Regions from separate parts of the Mesorhizobium sp. B2-5-13 genome, predicted to be linked through region 3. Evidence: riboswitches for the same ligand, from Rfam matches in the RefSeq annotation. Region 3 holds a riboswitch; each other region holds the start of a gene.
The links. Region 3 has a riboswitch for cobalamin ahead of FJ434_RS04180 (aromatic ring-hydroxylating dioxygenase subunit alpha). Riboswitches for the same ligand answer to the same signal wherever they lie in the genome.
Positions count from the first base shown of each region.

Region 1 (7,875 bases), on a different contig from region 3:
AAGCCGCCAATATCCTTGGCGTTGGGGATGACCATCAGTTCGATCTGGTCGCTGGCGAAGGCATCGCCGGCCTCAGGGTCTTTCCCCGGGAAGAAGCTCATGAACTCTCCTGGTCAGCGCTCGGTGGCCGCTTTGGACATGTCAGGCGAACCGGATCGCCGCCTTTGCTCTCAGTTTGGCTGCCACCTCTTCGCGATTGCGCGGATGCTGGTGGGTTTCGAGGGAATCAAGCAATTCGCGTGCGGATGCCGCGATGGCTTCGACCGCATGATCGAACGCATGCTGGTTCTGTTTCGACGGTCGCGTCGTTCCGCTGAGCTTGCGGACAAACTGGAGTGCCGCGTCGCGGACTTCGTCATTGGTTGCCGGCGGATCAAAATTGAACAGGGTCTTGATGTTTCTGCACATCGCTTCCGTATCTCCTCTTGTCCGTTTCAATCGGGACGAGTTGTATCCTCAATCATGATCGTGTTCAAAAGTCGGTAAGCCTGCTCCGGACCTCAGTCCGCGTCGAGCGGCTCGGTTCCAACCGGCTTGCCGTCGCGCGACAGCCTGATCTTCTCGACCTTGTCCTCGGCGGCCTTCAGTAACCGGTCGCAATGCACCTTCAGCGCCTCGCCGCGTTCGTAGATCCGGATCGACTGGTCGAGCGGCACGTCGCCACGCTCCAGATCATCGACGATCTTCTCCAGCGCGTCGAGTGCCTGCTCGAAGCTCATCGCCTTGACGTCTTCGTTGATCTCACCAGTCATCATTCATCCTTTCATCAGTCGCCCGACATGGGCGCCGACCGAAAATGCCAATCCCTGCAGATCGTAGCCGCCCTCGAGCACGCTGACGAGCCGGTTGCCGCTATGGCGTGCGGCGCGCTGCATCAGTTGGCCGGTCGCCCAGTCGAAATCGTCCTCGGTAAGATTGATCTCCGCCAGCGGGTCGCGATGGTGCGCGTCGAAGCCGGCCGAAATGATGATCAGGTCGGGCGCGAAATTGTCGAGTGCCGGCAGCACACGCGACAGGAAAGCATCGCGAAACACCTCGCTGCCGGTCTGCGGCGCCAGCGGCGCGTTGACGATGTTGCCGGCGCCGGTCTCGTTCTTCGCGCCGGTGCCGGGATAGAGCGGCATCTGGTGCGTCGAGCAATATAGCACCGAGGGATCGTCCCAGAAAATATCCTGCGTGCCGTTGCCGTGGTGCACGTCCCAATCGACGACGGCGACACGCTCCGCGCCATGCTTCTTCTGCGCATAGCGGGCAGCGATAGCCGCAGTGTTGAAGAAGCAGAAGCCCATGGCCGTGTTCTTTTCAGCATGATGGCCAGGCGGCCGGGCGGCGACGAAGACATTGTCGGCGCGGCCCGCAAAGACGTCGTCGACCGCGGCATTGGCGGCGCCGATCGCGGTGATCACCGCCTGCCAGCTCTTCGGGCTGGCGCTGGTGTCGGCGTCGATGCGGGCGAGGCCTTCAGCGGGAATGGCGGCGCGCACGCGCGCGACGAAATCGGCGGGATGCGCATAGAGGATGGTCGCCTCGTCGCCTTGCGGTGCCTCGGCGCGATCAAGCGCGGCAAAAGCTTCGTCGTCGAGCACGCGCTCGATGGCGCGCAAGCGGTCGGGCCGCTCGGGGTGACCTGGCGGGGTGATGTGTTCGAGGAAGATCGGGTGCGTGTAGAGACGAGTGACCATGTCCCCTATCTAGTGCCCCGGCGCCGTGATGGCCATGCGTTGCGGCTTGATCGCTGGGGAAAATCACGGCTGCGTCCATTCATGTCGCTGCGGGCATTGGCCTCGCCGGCGCTTCGGCGTAAGGTCGCCGCCACTGCCTGGTGCCCGCCGGTCTGTTTGTTTTAGCCGCATTCTGCGACGCCAAGTGATTCCACTTGGCTGCAAATGCTCTGGCGGGAGAATCGGGAACACGGTTTGATACCGTGGCGTGCCCAACGCTGTGAGGGGGACCGCGCCGGTAAGTGCCACTGTCGATGACGGGAAGGCACCGGACGCGGGTTGATCCCGAGCCAGAAGACCGGCCTGGCAGGCATCGTCATCCGCATGGTCAGGCGGATGGCATCAGAACGACGTGCGCCCTCCTGGACGCACAAAGTACGCTCTGAGAATTGAACTGCTGCAATCGCAAGGGGACAAGCGATGCCGGAAGCTATGACCGCTCCAACGGCCAATGGATTTGATCAGATCGCGCGCGACGCGGTTTACCGCGCCATGTTCACGCGACGCGACGTCCGCAGCCATTTTACATCGGAAGCGATCGACGACGAGGTGCTGGCGCGGCTGCTGCTTGCCGCCCATCACGCGCCATCGGTCGGCTTCATGCAGCCTTGGAATTTCATCGTCATTCGCGATGCCGCGCGACGGGCGAAGGTGCGCGACCTGTTCCTTGCCGCGCGCGAACAGGAACTGCCGGCAATCGAGGCGGACCGGCGGGCGCTCTACCGCAAGCTCAAGCTCGAAGGCATTTGCGAAAGCGCGCTCAACATCTGTATCACCTGCGACCACGAGCGCTCGAAAGGCTCGCCGCTGGGACGTTGGCACAATCCGGAAATGGATCTCTACAGTACGGTCTGCGCGGTACAGAATTTCTGGCTGGCGGCACGCGCCGAGGGTGTTGGCGTCGGCTGGGTCAGCATCATCGAGGCGCAAGCGCTGAAAAGCCTGCTGTCTATCCCCGACCACGTGACGCCGATCGCCTATCTCTGCGTCGGCCGTGTCTCGGAGTTTGCGCCGAAACCGGACCTCGAAACGCACGGCTGGGGCCGACGGCTGCCGCTGCCCGAATTGATCATGAGCGAGACTTTTTGTGGCCAGGGTGAAGCCTCGCTCAAATCTACGGTGGCCCGCCTCAACACCGTCGTCGCTGCGCCGGCAAACCCTGCCGATCAGCGCGTCGCGCCGGCCGTGCCCCAGCGCGAACCATCGAAGGTGGAGAGCGCCTTGCGCTTGAGTTCCCGGAACTTTGACGAGGCATCGGCCAGCCGTGCGTCCCAGGCGGCATCGGGCACCTGGCCCTCGATGGTCTTGAAATAGACCTGCATCAGGGACGCGATGGCGAAAGGTTCGATGAACGCCGCCTTGAAGGCCCAGGCAAAGACAATGGCCAGAACGAAGGCCCAGCCGGCGAGCTGTCCGGGCATGACGTAAAGAATGGCGGCCGCCGGAGCCAGCATCAGCAGGAAGATGACGAAGGAGACCCCCCACATGATCAACGCCAGCCAGACTGCGTTCTTGACCATGATCTTGCCGTTCTGGGCGTAGAGCACGACGCCTTGCCGTGCGGTCTCGAAGGGTGAGGACGAATTGATGCGGATGTTGTAGCCGAGAATGATCTCGTCGACATAGGTCAGCGACAGGCGGATCACCGTGTTGAGGAACGAGACCAGGCCGCTCAGGCCCGGAATGGGCAGGAAAGCCGCAATTCCGCCCAGCAGGCCGGTGATCGCGCGGATGGCGCCCTTGACCAGCTGGTCGACAACGAAAAGGATGTTCGCTTCGGCAAAACGCTCGGTCACAACCTCTTTCGCGTAGGCGATCTGGTTCTGGCCGTCGGGTATGTCATGGCCGTCGATCAGATGCACCATGACGGCGATATGGCCTGCCTTGACGACGTAGAGGATGTATTCGCGGATCCAGTAGACGGCGATCGAGACGAGGCCGAAGCCAACAATCCCGCCCCACATGGCAAAGGACAACGGCCCATCGGGATCGGTGGAGATATGGCCGACGCCATAGCCGACGGAGGCGCCCGCGCCGGTGGCCATGATATAGGCCAGCGTGATGCCGAAATAGACGATCATGCGAAAGACGATGAAAGGCCAGGTCCGCATCATGATGGACACCGACCTGCCGATATCGAAATCCCACATGCCCCGAATCCCCCAGAGGTGGCTGTGGAGGATGCGCCCAAACCGTCTATTGTCAATTGCGAGCGGTGGCGGAGCCCGATTGCGGTCAGTTTGGCCGCGCTTCCGGCTTCTCGAGCAGGCCTTCGAGCAATTGCTTGAACGCTGCCACCACCTTCCTCGACGTCGCTTCGGGATCGTTCGAATTGGCGATCCGCTGCGCGGCCTGACTGCTCGCTCCGTTGATCAGCCGCGCCGCGGTCTCGGGATCGAGGCCCGGCACGACCACCCCCTCCTCTTGCAGCGCGGTCAGATGATCGGTCATTGAACCGACGCAGGCATTGGCATTCGACCACTGTGCCGGATCGCCCAGCACGGCCGGACCGTCCCGGAACATGATGCGCTGGATTTCCGGCTCCAGCGCCATTTCGATGTAGGTCGTGCATTCGTCGACGAAATGCTGCCAGCGGGTCGGCGCCCTCGACGCGACCTCATTCACCCGCGCGGCCATTTCCGCATCGATTTGCGCGATAACCGCCTGCAGCAGTCCCTTCTTATCGCCGAAGTGATGATAGAGGGCGCCGCGCGTCAGTCCGGCCGATGCGGTGAAATCGTCCATCGACGCTTCGGCATAACCGATGGTGCCAAAGGCTTGGCGCGCCGCGGCGATCAGCTTGGCACGCGTCTCGGCGATCATCTCCTTGCGGGGTCGGTGCATGCTCTGGCCTTATCTACATACGCTCCGTATGCCAATTGACATACGCGACGTATGGTCTATTTGACACTTATACGTCTCGTATGTAATTGTCGAATCGCCCCTTGTCGAGGAACAGGATCATGCAAAACCCCTACTCGGAAATCTTTTGCGCTCCTGGCGCCAGGGGCTTTGCCGCCGCCGGCTTCATGGCGCGCCTGCCGATCGCCATGGCGCCGATCGGCATCGTGGCGATGCTGTCGCAGACGCGTGGCGAATACTGGCTGGCGGGTGCGGTTTCGGCGACATTCGCCTTGGCCAATGCTTTCCTGGCGCCGCAAATATCGAGGTTGGTCGACCGCCTCGGCCAGACGCGGGTTGTCGTCCCCACCACCATCATCTCCGTGCTCGCATTCACGGCCCTGATCGCATCGGCCAATCAGGACTGGCCGATATGGACGCTATTCGTGTCGGCATTGCTGGCCGCGGCGATGCCAAGCATGCCGGCCATGATACGCGCGCGCTGGACCGAGATTTTCCGGGGCCGGCCCGAGATGAACACCGCCTTCGCCTTCGAGTCGGCGGCCGACGAACTGGTCTACATCGCCGGCGCATCGCTGTCGGTTGGTCTGAGCGCCGCGCTATTCCCGGAAGCGGGCGTGCTCGTCAGCACGCTGTTCCTGGCCCTGGGCTCGATAGCCTTCATCCTGCAGCGTTCGACCGAACCGCAAGTGCGACCGGTGGACCATGGCTCAACCGGCTCGGCTATCCGCCTGGGGCCGGTTCAAATCATCACCTTCGCCATGATCTTCATCGGCGCGACTTTCGCGACGACGGAGGTGAGCACAGTGGCGATCACCAAGGAACTCGGCCAGCCAGGCGCCGCAAGTCTCGTCATCGGCGTCTATGCGCTGGGCTCCTTCGTGCTCGGCATCATCATCGGCGCGCTCAACCTGAAAGCACCGCTGCAGCGCCAGCTCGCCATCGCGGTCGCGTTGGTTGCGCTCGGCACACTGCTGCCGCTTACCGCCAGCACCGTGCCCGTGCTCGCGCTGACTGTCTTCATCAGCGGCGTGGCGATCTCCCCGACCTTCATCACCGCCTTCGGCCTGATCGAACGGCATGTGCCTGAGACGATGCTGACCGAAGGCATCACCTGGGTGACCACCGGCATCGGCATCGGCATGGCGCTCGGTTCGTTCGCTGCCGGCGCCGTGGTGGATGCGTTCGGCGCCCAGAACGGGTTCTGGGTTTCGGTGGCATCAGGCGTTATCGCACTGGTCACGGTGCTGCTCGGCCAGCGCAGCCTCGCCACCCATGAATGCGAGTTGAAAGGATGCGAGGCGGCAATCCCGGCCGAGTGACAGCCAGGATTTCTTGAGCTCAGATAATCTCGGTCTTGGCGATGTGGATGCCAAACCCTTCGAGACCGACATAATGGCGTTCGCGCGAGGCGATCAGGTTGATGGAGGAAATGCCGAGATCCTTCAGGATCTGCGCACCAAGGCCGATCTCGCGCCATTCGCTCTCGCGCCGGCGCGCCTCTTCATGGTCCTCGCGATCGCCCGGCGCCGGCCGGTTGCGCTCCTGGTGGGCAACGCCGACCGAGCCCTCGCGCAGATAGACGATGACACCGCGCTTGCGCTCGCCCATCGCCTTCATGATGCCGTCGAGGCGGTGGCTGGTGCCGAACACATCGGTTACGACGTCCTCCGAATGCAGTCGCACCGGGACGTCCTCGCCGTCGCGGATATCGCCGAAGACGATGGCGACGTGATGCATCGTGTCCCAGGGCAGCGTGTAGGTGAAGACCTGCGCCTTGCCACCCAGCGTCTCGATGTCGGAACAGGCGACGCGCTCGACCAGCGTTTCCTTGCGCTGCCGGTAAGCGATGAGGTCGGCGACCGATACCTGCTTGAGACCGTGCTCCTCGGCGAAGGCCGCGACCTGCGGGCCGCGCTTGACGGTGCCGTCATCATTGACCAGTTCCGAGATCACGCCGATCGGCGGCAGGCCGGCGAGCTTGCAGAGGTCGACCGCGGCCTCGGTGTGACCCGAGCGCATCAACACGCCGCCTTCGCGCGCGATGAGCGGAAAGATGTGGCCGGGGCGGACGAAATCGGAGGCGCCGACATTGCCGTTGGCAAGATTGCGAACGGTCAGCGTGCGGTCGTCGGCTGAAATGCCTGTCGTGGTGCCATGCTTGAAGTCGACGCTGACGGTGAAGGCGGTCGTGTGGGCCGAATCATTGTCGGCCACCATCGGCGCGAGGTTCAGCCGCTTGGCCTCCTCGCGCGGCATCGGCGTACAGACGATGCCCGACGTGTTGCGCACGATGAAGGCCATCTTCTCCGGCGTGCAGTGGACGGCGGCGACGATCAGGTCGCCCTCGTTCTCACGCCCGTCATCGTCCATGACGACGACGATCTCGCCGCGTTCGAAGGCCCGAATTGCTTCGACGATTTTCTTCTGGTCGTAAGGCATAAAGCGCTCGTTTCACTCGCAGGGAGTAGGGGAATAGGGTAGTGCGGGAGTAGGGAAAAGGAAAATTTGGCCGTTTCGGCGTGGCAGCCAAGCTTAGTCCCCTAGTCCCTATCCCCTTCCTGTCTGTCCTCGGTGCCGCAGATAGTGGTCGGCGATGGCGCAGGCAACCATGGCCTCGCCGATCGGCACGGCGCGGATGCCGACGCAAGGGTCGTGGCGACCCTTGGTCATCACCTCCACGTCGTTGCCGTCCTTGTCGATCGATTTGCGCGGCGTCAGGATCGACGACGTCGGCTTCACGGCAAAGCGCGCGACGATCGCCTGGCCGGTGGAGATGCCGCCGAGGATGCCGCCGGCATTGTTGGACAGGAACACCGGCTCGCCGTCATTGCCCATGCGCATCTCGTCGGCATTCTGCTCACCGGTGATGCGGGCGGCCTCGAAGCCGTTGCCGATCTCGACGCCCTTGACGGCGTTGATCGACATCAGGCCGGAGGCAATGTCCTGGTCGAGCTTGGCGTAGATCGGCGCGCCGAGGCCGGGAGGCACGCCGTCAGCGACGATCTCGATCACCGCGCCGACCGAGGAGCCGGCCTTGCGAATGGCGTCGAGATATTGCGTGAAAACAGGAACGGAAGCGGGATCGGGGGTGAAAAACGGATTTTCCGCGTCGCCGATGAAATTCCAGTTCCAGTTGGCTCGGTCGATCGACTTTTCGCCCATCGACACCAACGCGCCGCGCACGACCATGCCCGGCACCACCTTGCGGGCGAGCGCGCCGGCGGCGACCCTGGCCGCGGTCTCGCGCGCGGAAGAGCGGCCGCCACCGCGATAGTCCCGTACTCCGTAT
Region 1 is NZ_VFUI01000004.1:50,999-58,873, forward strand. Features, by position in the region: gene FJ434_RS08705 (pirin family protein) at 1-101, opposite strand, end outside; gene FJ434_RS08710 (DUF2277 domain-containing protein) at 142-408, opposite strand; gene FJ434_RS08715 (exodeoxyribonuclease VII small subunit) at 501-752, opposite strand; gene FJ434_RS08720 (histone deacetylase family protein) at 756-1,682, opposite strand; cobalamin riboswitch at 1,861-2,043, shown strand; partial or broken gene bluB (5,6-dimethylbenzimidazole synthase) at 2,154-2,771, shown strand; gene FJ434_RS08730 (hypothetical protein) at 2,888-3,871, opposite strand; gene FJ434_RS08735 (TetR/AcrR family transcriptional regulator) at 3,957-4,565, opposite strand; gene FJ434_RS08740 (MFS transporter) at 4,685-5,905, shown strand; gene ribB (3,4-dihydroxy-2-butanone-4-phosphate synthase) at 5,925-7,025, opposite strand; gene aroC (chorismate synthase) at 7,134-7,875, opposite strand, start outside.
Region 1: it holds a riboswitch for cobalamin, as region 3 does, so the genes downstream of both, bluB (5,6-dimethylbenzimidazole synthase) here and FJ434_RS04180 (aromatic ring-hydroxylating dioxygenase subunit alpha) in region 3, are expected to answer to the same signal.

Region 2 (7,875 bases), on a different contig from region 3:
GCTTGCCGGTGTTGGGATCAATGATACCCTTGGGCTTCGGCGCGACGAGGGTGCCTGAACTGTCGTTCAATCCCATTCCAGCGCTCCTTTTTTCCATTCATAGGCAAAGCCGATGGTCAGCACTGCCAAAAACACCATCATTGACCAGAAACCGAGCATGCCAATCTTCGAGAAGGACACCGCCCAGGGGAAGAGGAAGGCTACTTCCAGGTCGAAGATGATGAACAGGATCGACACCAGATAGAAGCGGATGTCGAATTTCATGCGGGCATCGTCGAACGAGTTGAATCCGCATTCATAGGCGGACAGCTTCTCGGGGTCCGGGTTGCGGTAGGCTACCAGGAAGGGCGCAGCCAGCAGCGCCAGACCGACCACCAGCGCCACGCCGATAAACAGGACGATGGGCAGGTACGAACTGAGGAGTGCGTTCATGCAGCGGCTTTCCGTTGGCGCCAATCCACGTTGATTACAGCACCGGACCTTAATGCGGAAGCGTGACAGTTTAACCGCTGAACCGTTTTAAGGAGCCTATGCTGCAACGCGGCGAGGGTTAGCGCAGCACTTCCAGTGAAGCAAGTCAAACCTTGTTCAAAACACCGAGCTGGACGGCAATCCGGGAGAAACTGGTCCCATACGCTCCTGTTTGATTTCCTTCGCCATTTACTCCACTTTTCTCTCCTGACAGGGTTGCCGCCAAAACCCTGCTAGCATGGGCTGGAATCACGCCTCGCAACGACGCCAGACAGGTCCATCAGGGACGCATCCGCATGAAGGAAAAGATCTCGCTTGCCGCCGCCCGGCGCATCGCGCTCGCCGCTCAAGGGTTTCTCGATCCCCGCCCCGCCGGTACGCCCGACCGCCGCCACTTCGCCCGCGTTCTGTCCCGCACCGGCCTGCTGCAGATCGATTCCGTCAGTGCGGTGGTTCGTGCCCATTACATGCCGCTCTATTCGCGTCTTGGCCCCTATCCCCTCGCTTTGCTCGACAACGCCGCCGTGACCCGCAAGCGCACGGTCTTCGAATACTGGGCGCATGAGGCCTCGTTCCTGCCGGTCGAGACCTACCCGCTGATGCGCTGGCGCATGCAGCGCGCCGAGCAAGGCGATGAAATGTATCTGGGGCTGGCCAAATGGGGCCGCGAGCACGCCGCCTACATAGAAGAGATCTACCGCGAGGTCGTCCAGCGCGGCCCGGTCGCCGCTTCCGCGCTGGAGGGCCAGAAAGGCTCCGGCGGCTGGTGGGGCTGGAGCCACGCCAAGCATGCCTTCGAATGGCTGTTCTGGGCCGGGCGCATCACCACGGCGCACCGGCGCGGCTTCGAGCGCCTCTACGACGTGCCGGAGCGCGTGCTGCCGCAGGCGATTCTCGACCTGCCAGTACCGGCCGCCGAGGACGCGCATCGTGAATTGCTGCGCATCTCCGCCCGCGCCCACGGCATCGCGACATCAGGCGACCTGCGCGACTATTTTCGACTCTCCCCCGCCGACATGAAAGGCCGGCTGGAGGAACTGGTCGAACTCGGCGAGTTGCTGCCGGTCCGCGTCGAGGGCTGGGACAAGCCGGCTTACCTCTATAGGGACGCGCGATTGCCACGCAAGATCGAGGCCCGCGCCCTGCTGGCGCCGTTCGATCCCGTTGTCTTCGAGCGCTCGCGCTCAGAGCGGCTGTTCAGTTTTCACTACCGGATCGAGATCTACACGCCGGCCGACAAGCGCCAATACGGCTATTATGTCCTGCCCTTCCTGCTCGGCGACAGGATCGTGGCGCGCGTCGACCTCAAGGCAGACCGGCCGGCAAGTGTCCTGCGTGCCCATGCTGCTTACGCCGAGCCCGGCGCACCGCCCGATACCGCCGCTCAGCTCTTCGAGGAATTGAAGCAGATGCAGGGCTGGCTTGGCCTCGAACGCATCGAAGTGACGCCTGCCGGCGACCTGGGCCCGGCGCTGTCCGACATCGCGGTGTCGTAAGCTCGCGTTGACACCGCTGCCCGCAAGAGCCTAAATCGGATCCAGACGGTCTCCTCTCGGCAAAGGGAGGAGCCAAGAGGGAATGCGGTGCGGGATTGAAAATCCCAAATCCGCGGCTGTCCCCGCAACTGTGAGCGAAGAGCCAAGGCCGAAAGCCACTGGGATTGTCCCGGGAAGGCGGCTACCCAAGGCGATGACCCGCGAGCCAGGAGACCTGCCGTCTGGAATGCAAGTATCCGATCGCCCGGCGGGTTTTCCGGGCAAGGAGCCTGATTTGGATCGCGACAGCAGTTTTTCGGCTGAAACAATGGACATTTCGTCCGGCGAGGATGATTCCCTGGCCGGCATCACTGTCATCGTCTGCGCCTCCTGTCGCGACGAGAGCGGCTCCGACGCCCGTCCCCGGGCCGGCGAACTTTTGGCCGAAGATACGCGCCAAGCCGCCTCGGGCGACAACATCCGCATCCGCACCGTCGAATGCCTCGGCAATTGCAAACGTCGACTGAGCGCCGCGATCCTGCGTGACGGCTGCTGGAGCTATGTATTCGGCGATCTGACCACGACTAGCGGCGCCGATCTCGTCACTGGCGCGAAACTCTTCGCCACCTCCAGCGACGGCCTCATTCCCTGGCGGGGCCGGCCCGATAGCCTCAAGCGCGGCCTCGTGGCCCGCATCCCTCCCCTCGACATGCTGAAAGACTTGATATGACCGCATCCGTTTCCCGCGTTCCCTGCACCGTCGTCACCGGCTTCCTCGGCGCCGGCAAGACGACCCTGGTCCGCCATCTCCTGGAAAACGCCGGCGGCAAGCGTATCGCGATCATTGTCAACGAATTTGGTGACATCGGCATCGACGGCGAAATCCTGAAAGGCTGTAGCATCGACACCTGCCCAGAGGAAAACATCGTCGAGTTGGCCAATGGCTGCATCTGCTGCACCGTCGCCGACGATTTCGTGCCGGCGCTCGACCAGATCCTGTCGCTGACGCCGAAGGTCGACCATATCCTGATCGAAACCTCGGGCCTCGCTTTGCCCAAGCCGCTGGTCCAGGCTTTCCAGTGGCCGACAGTGAAGAGCCGGGTGACCGTCGACGGCGTCATCGCCGTGGTCGACGGTCCCGCACTTGCCGAAGGCCGCGTCGCCAACGACATGGACGCCCTGCAGGCGCAGCGCGCCGGGGATGAAAGCCTCGACCATGATGATCCTGTCGAGGAGGTGTTCGAGGATCAGATCGCCTGCGCCGATCTGATCATCCTGTCGAAGAGCGACCTGATGGACGCCGAGGGCTCAGCCCGCGCCCATGCCATCATTGGCGAACACTCCGCCCGCGCAGTGAAGATCGTGCCGACGTCTTATGGCAAGGTCGATCCCTCCGTACTGCTCGGGCTCGGTCTCGCCGTCGAGGACGACATCGAGAACCGAAAATCCCATCATGACGGCGCGTTCGACCACGAGCATGACGACTTCGACACGTTCATCGTCGACATCCCCTCGATCGCCAATCCCGACGAACTGGCAAAACGCGTCGCCGCCGCCGCCGAACAGGAAAACGTGCTGCGGGTGAAAGGCTTCGTCGAGGTCGGTGGCAAGCCGATGCGGCTCCTGCTGCAGGCCGTCGGCCCGCGCGTCAATCATTACTACGACCGGGCCTGGACCGCCGGGGACGACCGCCGCTCGCGCCTCGTCGTCATCGGCCTCAAGGGGCTGAACCGTCCGGCGATCGAACGTATCCTCGCCGGCTGATTTCAGGCACGGGCCGCGATGCACATCCTCACCACGACCTCCGCCTCGCTCGACGACCTCGCCGAGCCTGTCGATCTCCGGCAGGCGCCGGCGGATATCGTGGCCTTATCCTTCACCGACAGCGATCTCGCCGGACTGGCGGCGGCATGGAAGGCCGACGCCGATCGCCTGCCGTCGATGCGGCTCGCCGCACTGCGCGACCTGCGCCATCCCATGTCCGTCGATCTCTGGATCGACAGCGTCGCCCGCCATGCCAAGGTCATCATGGTGCGCATCCTCGGCGGCTACGACTGGTGGCGCTATGGCTGCGACCAGCTCGCGGCAATCGCCCGCGAGCGCGACATAAGACTGGCGCTGCTTCCGGGTGAAAGCCATGACGAGGATCTCAGGCTGATCGAAGCCTCGACGCTGCCGCGCGCCGAACTCGACGGCCTGCTCGGCTATTTCCGCGAGGGCGGCCCGGCCAATATGAGCGCCCTGGTGCACAGGCTGGCAGGCCTGGCTGGACAAGATATGCCCGTCGCCAGTCCGGTCAGCGTGCCGAAAGCTGGTTATTATCAATCTGGATTGGGGGTCGCAGAACAGCCGGACCTTTCAAATGCCAGCACTCCCATCATCCCGATTCTCTTCTACCGATCGATGCTGCTTGCAGCCGATGTCGCCCCGATCGATGCGCTGGCCGAGGCTTTACACTCCCAGGGACTGGCACCGGTCCCGATCTTCGTTTCCAGTCTCAAGGATCCGGTGTCCCTGGCGTTCGTCGAAAATACCATCGCATCGCTGAAACCCGCCGCCATCATCACCGCGACCGCTTTCGCTTCTGGCGCCGAGCCCGGCGTGGAAACCCTGTTCGACCGCGCCGGCGTGCCTGTCTTCCAGGCCATCGTCGCCACCACGCGCCGCGACGTGTGGGAAAACAATCAGCGCGGACTGGCGCCCGCCGACCTTGCCATGCATGTCGTGCTGCCCGAACTCGACGGCCGCATCCTTGCCGGTGCCATCTCTTTCAAGGGCGAGAGCGATGTCGACCCGGCGCTGGGCCACCGCGCCTTGGCCAACCGGCCGGAACTGGATCGTGTTGAGCAAGTGGCTAGCCGCGTAGCGGCCTTCATCCGTTTGCAGCAGACCCCGCGCGCCGAACGCAAGCTTGCGATCCTCATTCCCGATTATCCCAGTGCTCCCGGCCGCACCGGCTATGCGGTCGGACTGGATGTGCCGTCCAGCGTGATCGCCATGCTGCGGGACTTGAGCGAACAGGGCTATGCCGTTGACGCGATACCGCAAACGCCGCGTGAATTGCTGGATTTGCTGGAGCGCGGCGACGGTGGGCTGAGGCTGGACGACTATCACTCCTTTTCGACAGAGTTGCTGGCAACGGCAATTGCTGCGGTAGAGGCTGCTTGGGGCAGAGCGGATGATGAGACAGGCCTTCGCGAGGCGCGAAGACCTTCGCTATCAGGCAAAAAACACTTCGCCTTCCGCGCCGCGCATTTCGGCAACATCACCGTCGCACTCGCCCCTGACCGTGGCCGTTCCGCGGACCGCCGCGCCGACTACCACGATCCGACGCTGCCTCCGCGCCACGCTTTGATCGCGTTCGGCCTGTGGCTGCGCGAATCGCTCGGCGTCCACGCTCTCATCCATGTCGGTGCCCACGGCACCCTGGAATGGCTGCCCGGCAAGACCGTCGCGCTTTCGCAAGCCTGCTTCCCCGAGATCGTCACCGGCTCCCTGCCCGTCATCTATCCCTTCATCGTCTCCAACCCCGGCGAAGCGGCACAGGCCAAACGGCGCATTGCCGCGGTCACGCTTGGTCATCTGCCGCCGCCGCTGACAGGCGCCGGACTGGACGAGGACCAGCACAAGCTCGAACGGCTGGTCGACGAATATGCCCAGGCCGACGGCCTCGACCGCCGTCGTCGTGACCGGCTGGCGAAACTGATCGTCGAAACCGCGCAAAAGACCGGCCTCGCCTCCGAGGCCGGCGTCGCCAAAACCGATGCGCCCGACGAAGCGCTGCGCCGCATCGACGCCTGGCTCTGCGATCTCAAGGATTTTGCCATCAAGGACGGGCTGCATATCTATGGTCGCGCCCCAGACGACGAGCCCGATCCCATGCGCCGGCAAAGCGCGGAAGCCGAGAAGGCCGCGCTGCTCGCCGCGCTGGATGGCCGTCACGTCAAGGCGGGCCCGGCCGGCGCGCCCGCGCGCGGGCGCTCCGATGTCTTGCCCACCGGCCGCAACCTGTTCACATCGGACCCCCGCACCATGCCGACCCCGACCGCCTATCATCTCGGCAAGGCGGCGGCGGAAGAAGTGGTGCGCGCCTACATGCAATCGCATGGCGATTGGCCGCGCTCCCTGGTGACAGACCTCTGGGGCTCGGCCTCGCTGCGCACCGGCGGCGAGGAGATCGCGCAGGGCCTTGCGTTGATGGGCTGCCGGCCGCAATGGGATACCGCGACCGGCCGCATCACCGGCATCGAGGTGTTGCCGCCGGCGACGCTCGGCCGCCCGCGCGTCGACGTCACCTGGCGCATATCAGGCCTGTTCCGCGACATGTTCCCGACCCAGATCGCACTGATCGACGCCGCCGCCAACGCCGTTGCAGCGCGCGATGAGGACGAATCAGAAAACCCGCTCGCCGCCAGGACCCGCGCCGACGGCAAGGTCAGCCCGCGCATCTTCGGCACCTCGCCCGGCACTTACGGCGCCGGCGTCGAAGAGATTTTGTCCAGCGGCGACTGGGCGGCGCGCGAAGAAATCGGCCGCGCCTATCTCGACGCCACCTCGCATGCCTATGGCGGCGCCGGCGGCGAAGGGGTCTCGGCACCCGGAGCGTTTGAAGGCCGCATCGCCGAAGCCGATCTTCTGGTCCACACCGGCGACGACCCCGGCCGCGACATTCTCGAAGGTTCCGCCGACGTCGCCTTCATCGGCGGCTTTTCGGCCGCCTTGGCCACACTCGGCAGGAACGCCGACGTCATCGTGCTCGACACCACGGACCCGCAGAAGCCGAAACCGCGATCGGTTGGCGAAGCGGTGTCGCGCGTGGTGCGTGCCCGTGCCGTCAACGCCCGCTTCATATCAGGGCAGATGCGCCACGGTCCGCGCGGCGCCTCCGAATTCGCCGAGACGGTCGACCGGCTGGTCGGCTTCGCCGAGGCCACCCATGCCATTTCAGGCGCGTTGATCGAGGCCGTGCATGATGCCTATCTCGGTGACGCCGAGGTTCGCGCCTTCATCCTGCGCGAAAATCCCGCCGCCGCCAAAGTCATCGCCGAGCGCTTCCTGTCGGCACGCCGGCGCGGCCTCTGGCATCCCTTGCGCAATTCCATCGACGACGATCTCGCCGCGCTGATTGCCGAGGCCAACGCGCTCGGGGTCGCGGCATGAACGCCTTCTCGCGCCGTGGCGCCTGCCCTGCTTTGTCGGCGCCGATGCAGACAGGCGACGGCCTGCTGGTGCGGCTCAACCCGGTCTCCGGAGGCCTATCGCCGAGGCTCTTGATCGAGCTGGCCGAAGCCGCCTTGCGGCACGGCAACGGCATCATGGAAGTAACGGCGCGCGGCAGCATGCAGATACGCGGCCTGACAATGGAAAGCGCTGCGTTGCTGGCAGCGGAGGTCGATGCGCTGGGCATCGCGGTGCGCACCGGCGTCCCGGTCGAGACCGGCCCGCTGGCCGGCATTGACCCGCGGGAGATCGCCGATCCGAGGCCGATGGCTGAGCGCATTCGGATGGGCATTGAAGAAGCCGGGCTGGCAATAAGGTTGGGGCCGAAGGTTGCGGTGGTCGTCGACGGCGGTGGGCAACTGACGCTGGATGCGGTGACGGCGGATGTGCGGCTCGCTGCAACGCGGACCGATGTGGGGATCCAGTGGCGGGTGTCCGTCGCGGGTGATGGGCAGACCGCCAAGCCACTCGCTGTGGCGGATGAGGATGCGGCGCGCGACATTGCTGTCGCGGCGTTGCGGATGGTTGCCGAGAAAGGCCGCGAGGCGCACACGCGGGATTTGTCGAGGCGGCAATTGGAGTCTCTTGCAGGCTGGCACTCTACGGCGCCCCCCTCTGTCCTGCCGGAGGGGGGTGCCGTAGAGCGCTTTCATTCGCCCATTCGCTATTTCAGCCTGGGTAAAGGCCACGCCCTCGGCATCGGCCTAGC
Region 2 is NZ_VFUI01000006.1:34,008-41,882, forward strand. Features, by position in the region: gene FJ434_RS12275 (NADH-quinone oxidoreductase subunit B) at 1-76, opposite strand, end outside; gene FJ434_RS12280 (NADH-quinone oxidoreductase subunit A) at 67-432, opposite strand; gene FJ434_RS12285 (winged helix-turn-helix domain-containing protein) at 768-1,967, shown strand; cobalamin riboswitch at 1,997-2,204, shown strand; gene FJ434_RS12290 (DUF1636 family protein) at 2,242-2,676, shown strand; gene cobW (cobalamin biosynthesis protein CobW) at 2,673-3,710, shown strand; gene cobN (cobaltochelatase subunit CobN) at 3,729-7,106, shown strand; gene cobG (precorrin-3B synthase) at 7,103-7,875, shown strand, end outside.
Region 2: it holds a riboswitch for cobalamin, as region 3 does, so the genes downstream of both, FJ434_RS12290 (DUF1636 family protein) here and FJ434_RS04180 (aromatic ring-hydroxylating dioxygenase subunit alpha) in region 3, are expected to answer to the same signal.

Region 3 (7,875 bases):
CAATGGCCGATGTCAATTTGAGACAAGTGAAGAAGTCCTACGGCAATCTCAACATTCTCCACGGCATCGACCTCGACATCAAATCGGGCGAATTCATCGTCTTCGTCGGCCCGTCGGGCTGCGGCAAGTCCACCTTGCTGCGCTCGATCGCCGGGCTTGAGGAAATCACCTCGGGTGAACTCAGGATCGACGGTCAGGTGGTCAACGACGTGCCGCCGTCGAAGCGCGGCATCGCCATGGTGTTCCAGTCCTACGCGCTCTATCCGCACATGACCGTCTACGACAACATGGCCTTCTCGATGAAGATCGGCAAGGAAAGCAAGGCCGAGATTGACAAGCGGGTACGGCAGGCGGCCGAGATCCTGCAGTTGACCAAATATCTCGATCGCCTGCCCAAGGCGATGTCGGGCGGCCAGCGCCAGCGTGTCGCCATCGGCCGAGCCATCGTGCGCAATCCGAAAGTGTTCCTGTTCGACGAACCGCTGTCGAACCTTGACGCGGCGCTGCGCGTCGCCACGCGCATCGAGATCGCCAAGCTCAAGGAATCGATGCCCAACACGACTATGATCTATGTCACGCACGACCAGGTCGAGGCGATGACGCTGGCCGACCGCATCGTCGTGCTGAAGGATGGCCACATCGAGCAGGTCGGCACGCCGATGGAGCTCTACAAGAACCCCGGCAACCTCTTCGTCGCCCAGTTCATCGGCTCACCGGCCATGAATATCCTGCCGGCGACGGTCGACAAGACGGGCAATCCGTCCATCGTCAGTCATGTCGGCGGACGCAAGGCGACGGTACCGATCGCGACGCCTGCTTCGGCAAAGGGAGCGGCGGTCAGCTTCGGCGTGCGGCCGGAAGATCTCGCGATCGCCAGTGGTAGCGATTATCTGTTCGAGGGGACGGTCGATTATCTCGAGCAGCTCGGTGAGGTTCAGCTGGTCTATATCGACATCGGCCGTGCCGACCTGCCGCTGGTGACCAAGTTGCCGGGCAATGTCGAGGTCAAGCGCGGCTCGACGCTGCGGCTGACCGCCAATGCCGGAGATCTTCATATCTTCGATGCGGATGGACGGTCGTTCGCCCTGCAGGAAGCGGAAGCAAAAGCCGCCTGAGACCACAAGCTGTCTCGACAACGCAAAAAGAGAGCGGCGGGCAAGCCCGCCGCTCTCTTTTGTATATTACCACGGCTGGTTAGTTGTTGCCGAAGAGGTTGCGGTCTGCGCCCTGAGGGGCGGACTTCTGTACGTCGCCCGACGAATTGAGCAGCTTGTAGACGGGCGATTCGCTCTTGCGGATCGAGCCCGTATGCGAGGTGTCGACGTTGACGGTCGCCAGCTTGTTGATGTCGGTGTCGCCAACGTTGTCGTTGCCGGCATAGGCGCTGCCAGCGGCAATCAGAAGAGCGACGGCGGTAAGAACAATCTTTTTCATTTTGGTGCTCCGATTTTTTCGAATTCAAGGGGCGGGCTGAGCGCGCCGTCCTTGCTTGAAGAGATGTTAGTTGTTGCCGAACAGGTTGCGATCGGCGCCGTGCTGGACGGGCTCCTGGCTGGCAGGAGCCGACTTGTCGACCGACGCGGTGTACGAGTTGTCCACCGCGGCGGCAGGCTGGTTGGCACCGTTGGAGCCATAGTTGTCGCTGGCAAAAGCGCTGCCGGAAATGGCCAGAACGGCGGCGGCGGCAATAAGGATCTTGTTCATTTTAGACACTCCTGAATTTCTTGAATTCTACCGGATCGGCGGGCAAGCCCGCCGTCCGTGGGGACAGGCCGTTAGCGGCCGAAGAGGTTGCGATCGCTGCCCTGAGCAGGCGTTTGAGCACCCGGCTCCGACGTCTTGGTGGAGGTGGAAGCGGTGTACGAGCTGTCCACCGCGGCAGCAGGCTGGTTGGCGCCGTTCGAACCGTAATTGTCGCTACCAGCGAAGGCGCTGCCGGAAACAGCCAGAAGGGCGGCGGCAGTGAGAATGATCTTTTTCATTTTTTGGTACTCCAGTATTTTTCCGTCCATCTAGCGGCGTGTCTTGGGATTAAATCGCGTCGTTCGGACAGCCCCGATGTGGGAGAGCACCCTTGCCGTTTCCAATCACGAAGTTGTTCAGCGTGGACCATGACTCCACCACTTGAAATTGTACCAGCGCTTTCCGCATATCTTATTTTCTCTTGTGATATCAGCTGGTTACCTTGAAACAGCATCCTGATCACCAACTGTGTCGGAGGCTCGGCGTTCACAGCGTCTTGCACGCACCGTCAACAGAAACGAACCGTTCAGTTCGATTTTAGACTCCTCTAATAGTCACTTTTTGAAACTGTTAACCTATTTGCTGCCGGCAAAGGGGTCGAAGACGGTGCCGGCGCGGCTTGGCGACAGAAGGCGATTCCAACGGCTACAAGCCTGTCATGACGATCCAGCATGCGTGTCGCGCCGCATGGATGCGATGTCGCTTTCGTGCCGATGTCGCAAAGCCTGTCGTGATTAGATCAGGCATCTCAGGTGCCGCTGCGTGACGACGGAGCGGAGAATTGGGAAGCCGGTCAGATTCCGGCGCTGCCCCCGCAACGGTGGTGGAGTTCAAGTCGCAACGGGAGACCACTGGGCTAAAGCCTGGGAAGGTGTCGCGATGGTCCGCAAGGACAACTCCAGAGCCCGGAAACCAGCCCGAGATCGCTAGAACTCGACTGATCGCGGTGGGCGGTCAAGAGGCGGATGGTGTTTGTCCGGCTTTTCGCCGATCTGCGCCCAGTCCTTCCTCAATCACCACCAGTTCAGTCCTTGAAACTGAGGACAGGACATGGACGCGCGCAACGACATGCTGAGGCTCTTGAGCAGCCGCAGACAAGGCTTTTCGCTGGAACAGCCTTTTTACACCGACCCGGACTACTTCAAGCTGGACATGGAGTTGATCTGGTATCGCGACTGGCTGTTCATCGGCCATGATTGCGAATTGCCCAAGCCGGGCAGCTTCATCACCGTGCAGATCGGCGATTATCCGGTCGTGCTGGTGCGCGATCAGCAGGGCAAGATCAACGCCTTCCACAATTCCTGCCGCCATCGCGGCAGCCGCGTCTGCAATTCCGACAAGGGCACGGCCGCCAAGCTGGTCTGTCCCTATCACCAATGGACCTACGAGCTCGACGGCCGGCTGCTGTTCGCCCGCCAGATGGCCGATGGGTTCGACAAGAGCCAGTTCGGGCTGAAGCCGGTCGCCTGCGAAAGCGTCGCCGGCTATGTCTTCATCTGCCTGGCCAAGGAGCCAGCCGACTTCGCGCCGATGCGGGCGATGATCGAGCCCTACCTTTTGCCGCACCGGCTGCGTGAGGCAAAAGTCGCCTTCGAAAGCACCATCATCGAGAAGGGCAACTGGAAGCTGGTCTGGGAAAACAATCGCGAATGCTATCATTGCGCCGGCAATCATCCCGAACTCTGCAAGACCTTCCCGGAAGCACCGACGGTGACCGGCGTGCAAGGCGCCGACAGCGATCCGGAGATGCTGGCGCACTGGGCGAAATGCGAAGCGGCCGGCCTGCCGAGCAAGTTCCGCATCGATCCGGCCGGCCAGTATCGCGCGACCCGCGCGCCGCTGCTGCGCGATGCCGTCAGCTACACGATGACGGGAAAGCGCGCGGTCGAGAGGAATCTTTCCGACAGCGTTTCAACCAACCGCATCGGTTCGTTGCTGCTTTACCACTATCCGACGACCTGGAACCACATCCTGGGCGACCACGCCGTCACCTTCCGGGTGCTGCCGATCAGCGCCACGGAAACGGCGGTGACGACTAAATGGCTGGTGCATAAGGATGCGGTCGAGGGCGTCGATTACGATCTCGCAGAACTCACCCATGTCTGGACCGAGACCAACGACCAGGATCGCCGCATCGTCGAGGAAAACGCCTTCGGCATCCTGTCGCCGGCCTACGAGCCAGGCCCTTATTCGGAGCTGCATGAGGGCGGCGTGATCCAGTTCGTCGAGTGGTACGCGTCCTTCATCGGGCCACGGCTTGCCGAAGGCGCCCGGCCGGCCCTGCGCAGCGTTGCCTAGGCATATCGCTAAAGACGGCGGTTTTGGGCATGCGCAGAACAAAAGGGACAAGAGGATGAATGCGATGACGGACCTCGGCCTCTATCGCCATCTCGACCAGATGGCGCCCTGGAACGACAGGCTGCAGGTGCTGGAAGTGACCGGCGTCACCGACGAGGCGCCCGACGTGAAGACCTTCACCTTCCGCTCCGACAACCAGACCTGGTTCCGCTACAAGCCGGGCCAGTTCGTGACGCTGGAATTGCCGACACCGGACGGGCCGCTGATGCGCACCTATACGCTGTCATCGTCACCGTCGCGGCCATTCTCGATCGCGGTGACGGTGAAGGCGCAGGTGGGCAGCATCGGCACACGCTGGATGTTCGATCACCTGGCGCCCGGCTCGCACGTCAAGGCCTATGGACCGGGCGGCGACTTTTCACTGCACAGCCATCCAGCGGCGAAATATCTGTTCATCTCGGCCGGTTCCGGCGTGACGCCGATGATGTCGATGCTGCGCTGGCTGAACGACTGCGCGCCATGGACCGATGTCGGCTTCGTCAACTGCGCGCGGCGCCCGGAAGAGATCATCTTCCGCAAGGAGCTGGAGCTGCTCGGCGGCCACATGCCGGGCCTGTCGCTCGGCTTCATGATCGAGGAACGGTCGAGCCGCGAGGGCTGGTATGGCCATATGGGCCGCATCGACGCTATCCGGCTGCCACTGCTGGCGCCCGATTTCCGCGAACGCGAAATCTTCTGCTGCGGCCCCGATCCCTTCATGCGCGCCGTGCGCGGCATGCTCGAAGCCGCCGGCTTCGACATGGCAAAGTACCATCAGGAGAGCTTTGCCGCGCCGACCGTTGAGGAAATCCCGGCGCCATTCGCGGCGCCGGCGCAGGACGGTGTGGCTGTCCCCGTCGAAGCCGCAACGCCGATCCGCTTCGCGCTTTCGGACGTCGACGCCGACTGTGTCGCCGGCCAGACCGTGCTGCAGACGGCGCGTGCTTCGGGCGTGCGGATACCGGCGGCCTGCGAATTCGGCCTGTGCGGAACTTGCAAGGTGAAGAAAGTCTCCGGCAGCGTCGAGATGAGCCACAATGGCGGCATCCTCGATCACGAGATCGATGATGGCTTCATCCTGGCCTGCTGTTCAAAGCCACTGTCGGCACTGGAAATCGAGGCTTGATCCGCCCTATGACGGTTCGCAGCAAAGCGACGAGGACGACCAGGGATCTGGCGGCGAGCGGCGGCGGCCGAATTCAGCGGCGTCGGCGTGCTGGTGCCGTCGCCTGCGGACCGCATCGCGCTCGCCATCGCGCATGGCGGGCTCGACGCCCACACGCACAGCGATTGGCTGGTCGATTGCGCTGTAGCCATTCGCGCCGGCGATGTCGACTGGGACGTGTTCCTCGACGTTGTCGCCAGGCGTGGCCTTGCCGTGGCCGCGGCGGTGGCGCTCTCCTACCTCGCGCTCGATATTGGCGCGGCGGTGCCGGACAGGGTGCTGGCGCGCGTGCTTGACATGGCCGACCTCACCGGCCTTTCGCGCTGGTCGGCGGTGCTGCAGGCCAAGCCGCGAACCGATTTCGGCAGGCTGGCCTGGCTGTCGCGCGGCTTTGCCAAGCAGTTGCGGCTGAGACGCAAGAGCGGCCGGCTGCGGCAGGAGCCGCCCGCCAGGGCATGGCGCGGCAAAGCATGGCGCGGCGGACCGACCCGCCGCGAGCCGCCAGAGGGACCGTCGCCCCTGGTCTTCTTGCAGACCATACCTTGCCCGCCGACGGTGGGAGAGATGATGCTGGACATCACGGTCAGGATCAGCGTTCCGCCGGTCCGGCGCCGCATCGGCGCGCCTGCGGCCGGTTCCCACGTTCGCGGCCCTGATCCCCGCAAGCATCCAGGCCGATAGCGACGCGCCGTGCAATCTGTGGCGGTCAAGTGGCGTTCAACCGCCAGGTTAGAACACCCTTAACTGCTGTCTGCTAGAAACTCACCGATACTGGTTGTGCCGGTGATGAAAGCCCATTTGCATGAATGCGCCGCTCGTTGCTCAGGGCAAGCTGGCAAGCTTCAAATCCAGCAAGGCTGTATTTCGACTCGTCGGGCCGGCTGTCGCAACGTTGTTGATCACCATTTATGCGGTCGTCGTCTCGCTCTTCGTGGTGCCGAGCAATGTAGACGTGTCCTGGCTGCTGACGGTTGGCGACCGTGTCCTCAACGGCGAACGCCTTTACGTCGATATCGCCGAGGGTAATCCACCTTTTTCAACCTGGCTCTATCTGCCTTTTCTCGCCATGGAACGCCTGACCGGGCTGTCGGCGGAATTTTGGGTGAGTGTGGGCGTGGCGGCACTCGCGGCTGCTTCCGTCTGCTTTTCGGCTCGCATTCTTGCACGGACCGACGAGGTTCTGAAGCGGTGCGTCTGGATCATTCCGGCGGCGGTGTTTGTCGTGCTGTTCCTGTTTCCGCCGGATTTCGGCCAGCGCGAGCAGATTGCCGTGATCGCCTTGCTGCCGTGGCTGGCATTGCTTTCGGCACGTGATCGAACGGCGGATTTTCGTGCCGGCAGCATCGCCGAGCGGATGGTTGCCGGTGTCGGCGCCGGTATCTTCGTGATGATCAAACCACCCTACAGCGTGCTGGCTCTGGCGCTGCCGGCCCTTGTGATTGCGCTACAGCGACGCTCGCTGCGTCCGCTTTTTACGACCGAGAGCGTGGTCGGTGGTATTCTGACCGTTGGCTATCTGATCGCACTCGCTGTTTTCATGCAGCCTTTCTTCGCCGAGGTTCTGCCCTTGTTGCGTCAAGTCTATTTGCCGATGCGGATGCCGGTCATGGACATGTTGATGCTATGGCCTATCCCTATGTTCGCGGCCATGGCAGGGGCCACACTGGTGATGGCTTATCCCGGTCGGCCCCATCGCGATGCGCAAATACTGCTTTTGGCTGGAGCGGCCTATGTCCCTGCCTTCGTCATCATGGGCAAGGGGTGGACGTATCAGGCGCTGCCGTTCCTGACAGTCGGCGTCCTGGCATTGATGCTGCAGTCTATCAGGTTGAAACCATTGCGAAGCCTGCCCCTGCCGGCCGTGTTTGGGGCCGCGCTTGGGCTGTTTTCGATCGTGAAATTGGTCGTGGCGCAACAAGGTCTGGCATTCACTCAGCCACGCGGCGGTCTCGACGCCGCGGCGGTCGCCGTCAGCCGCGTAGTCGACCATCCAACCTTCATGTCGATCGGCTCGCGGCTGCAGGCCGGCAATCCGCTCGCCCGGATGACTGGCGCCCGTGTCGTGGCACGCAACCCCTCCGCCTGGATGGTCAGCGATGCCGAGATCCTCATCCGGTTGGCGCAGGACCCTGCCCAACGGCTGGATCTGGAGACCTTGCGCCAGCAATATACCGCGGCGATCGCCGGCGAACTTGCCGCGAAACGGCCCGACATTGTGGTCGACGACGGGACGGCGGAGCCGCGTGCGCCAATACCTTTGAGGGACAACATCGCAATCGCCAAGAGCTTGGCGGATTACCGCCCGCTGCTTCAGAACGGGTCGGTGACCCTGCTCATCCGCGCCGACGTCAAAGCTCGCCAATAGGTATCGCAACCAAGCGTCCTACGTCGGCATGTCGATGCCTGGCGTGCCGCCAACCGTGGGCCCGCGCTCGCGGGCTATTATGTCGGCAAGCATCCATGCCGACAGGAACAGCGGTACCAGCACGCCGATGCCAAGCCCGGCATTGTTCACCAGATGCGCGATAGCCGGGTATAGCCAGATCAGTGCCAGAAAAATCCTCGGCATGGCGTTGCGCGTCGAGAACAGATAGGCGACGGCAACGGCTAGGCCGATCGTATCGTAGCTG
Region 3 is NZ_VFUI01000002.1:177,879-185,753, reverse strand. Features, by position in the region: gene ugpC (sn-glycerol-3-phosphate ABC transporter ATP-binding protein UgpC) at 3-1,115, shown strand; gene FJ434_RS04195 (DUF680 domain-containing protein) at 1,195-1,434, opposite strand; gene FJ434_RS04190 (DUF680 domain-containing protein) at 1,501-1,704, opposite strand; gene FJ434_RS04185 (DUF680 domain-containing protein) at 1,776-1,982, opposite strand; cobalamin riboswitch at 2,477-2,679, shown strand; gene FJ434_RS04180 (aromatic ring-hydroxylating dioxygenase subunit alpha) at 2,794-4,041, shown strand; gene FJ434_RS04175 (hybrid-cluster NAD(P)-dependent oxidoreductase) at 4,106-5,206, shown strand; gene FJ434_RS04170 (hypothetical protein) at 5,300-5,926, shown strand; gene FJ434_RS04165 (hypothetical protein) at 6,048-7,610, shown strand; gene FJ434_RS04160 (glycosyltransferase family 87 protein) at 7,629-7,875, opposite strand, start outside.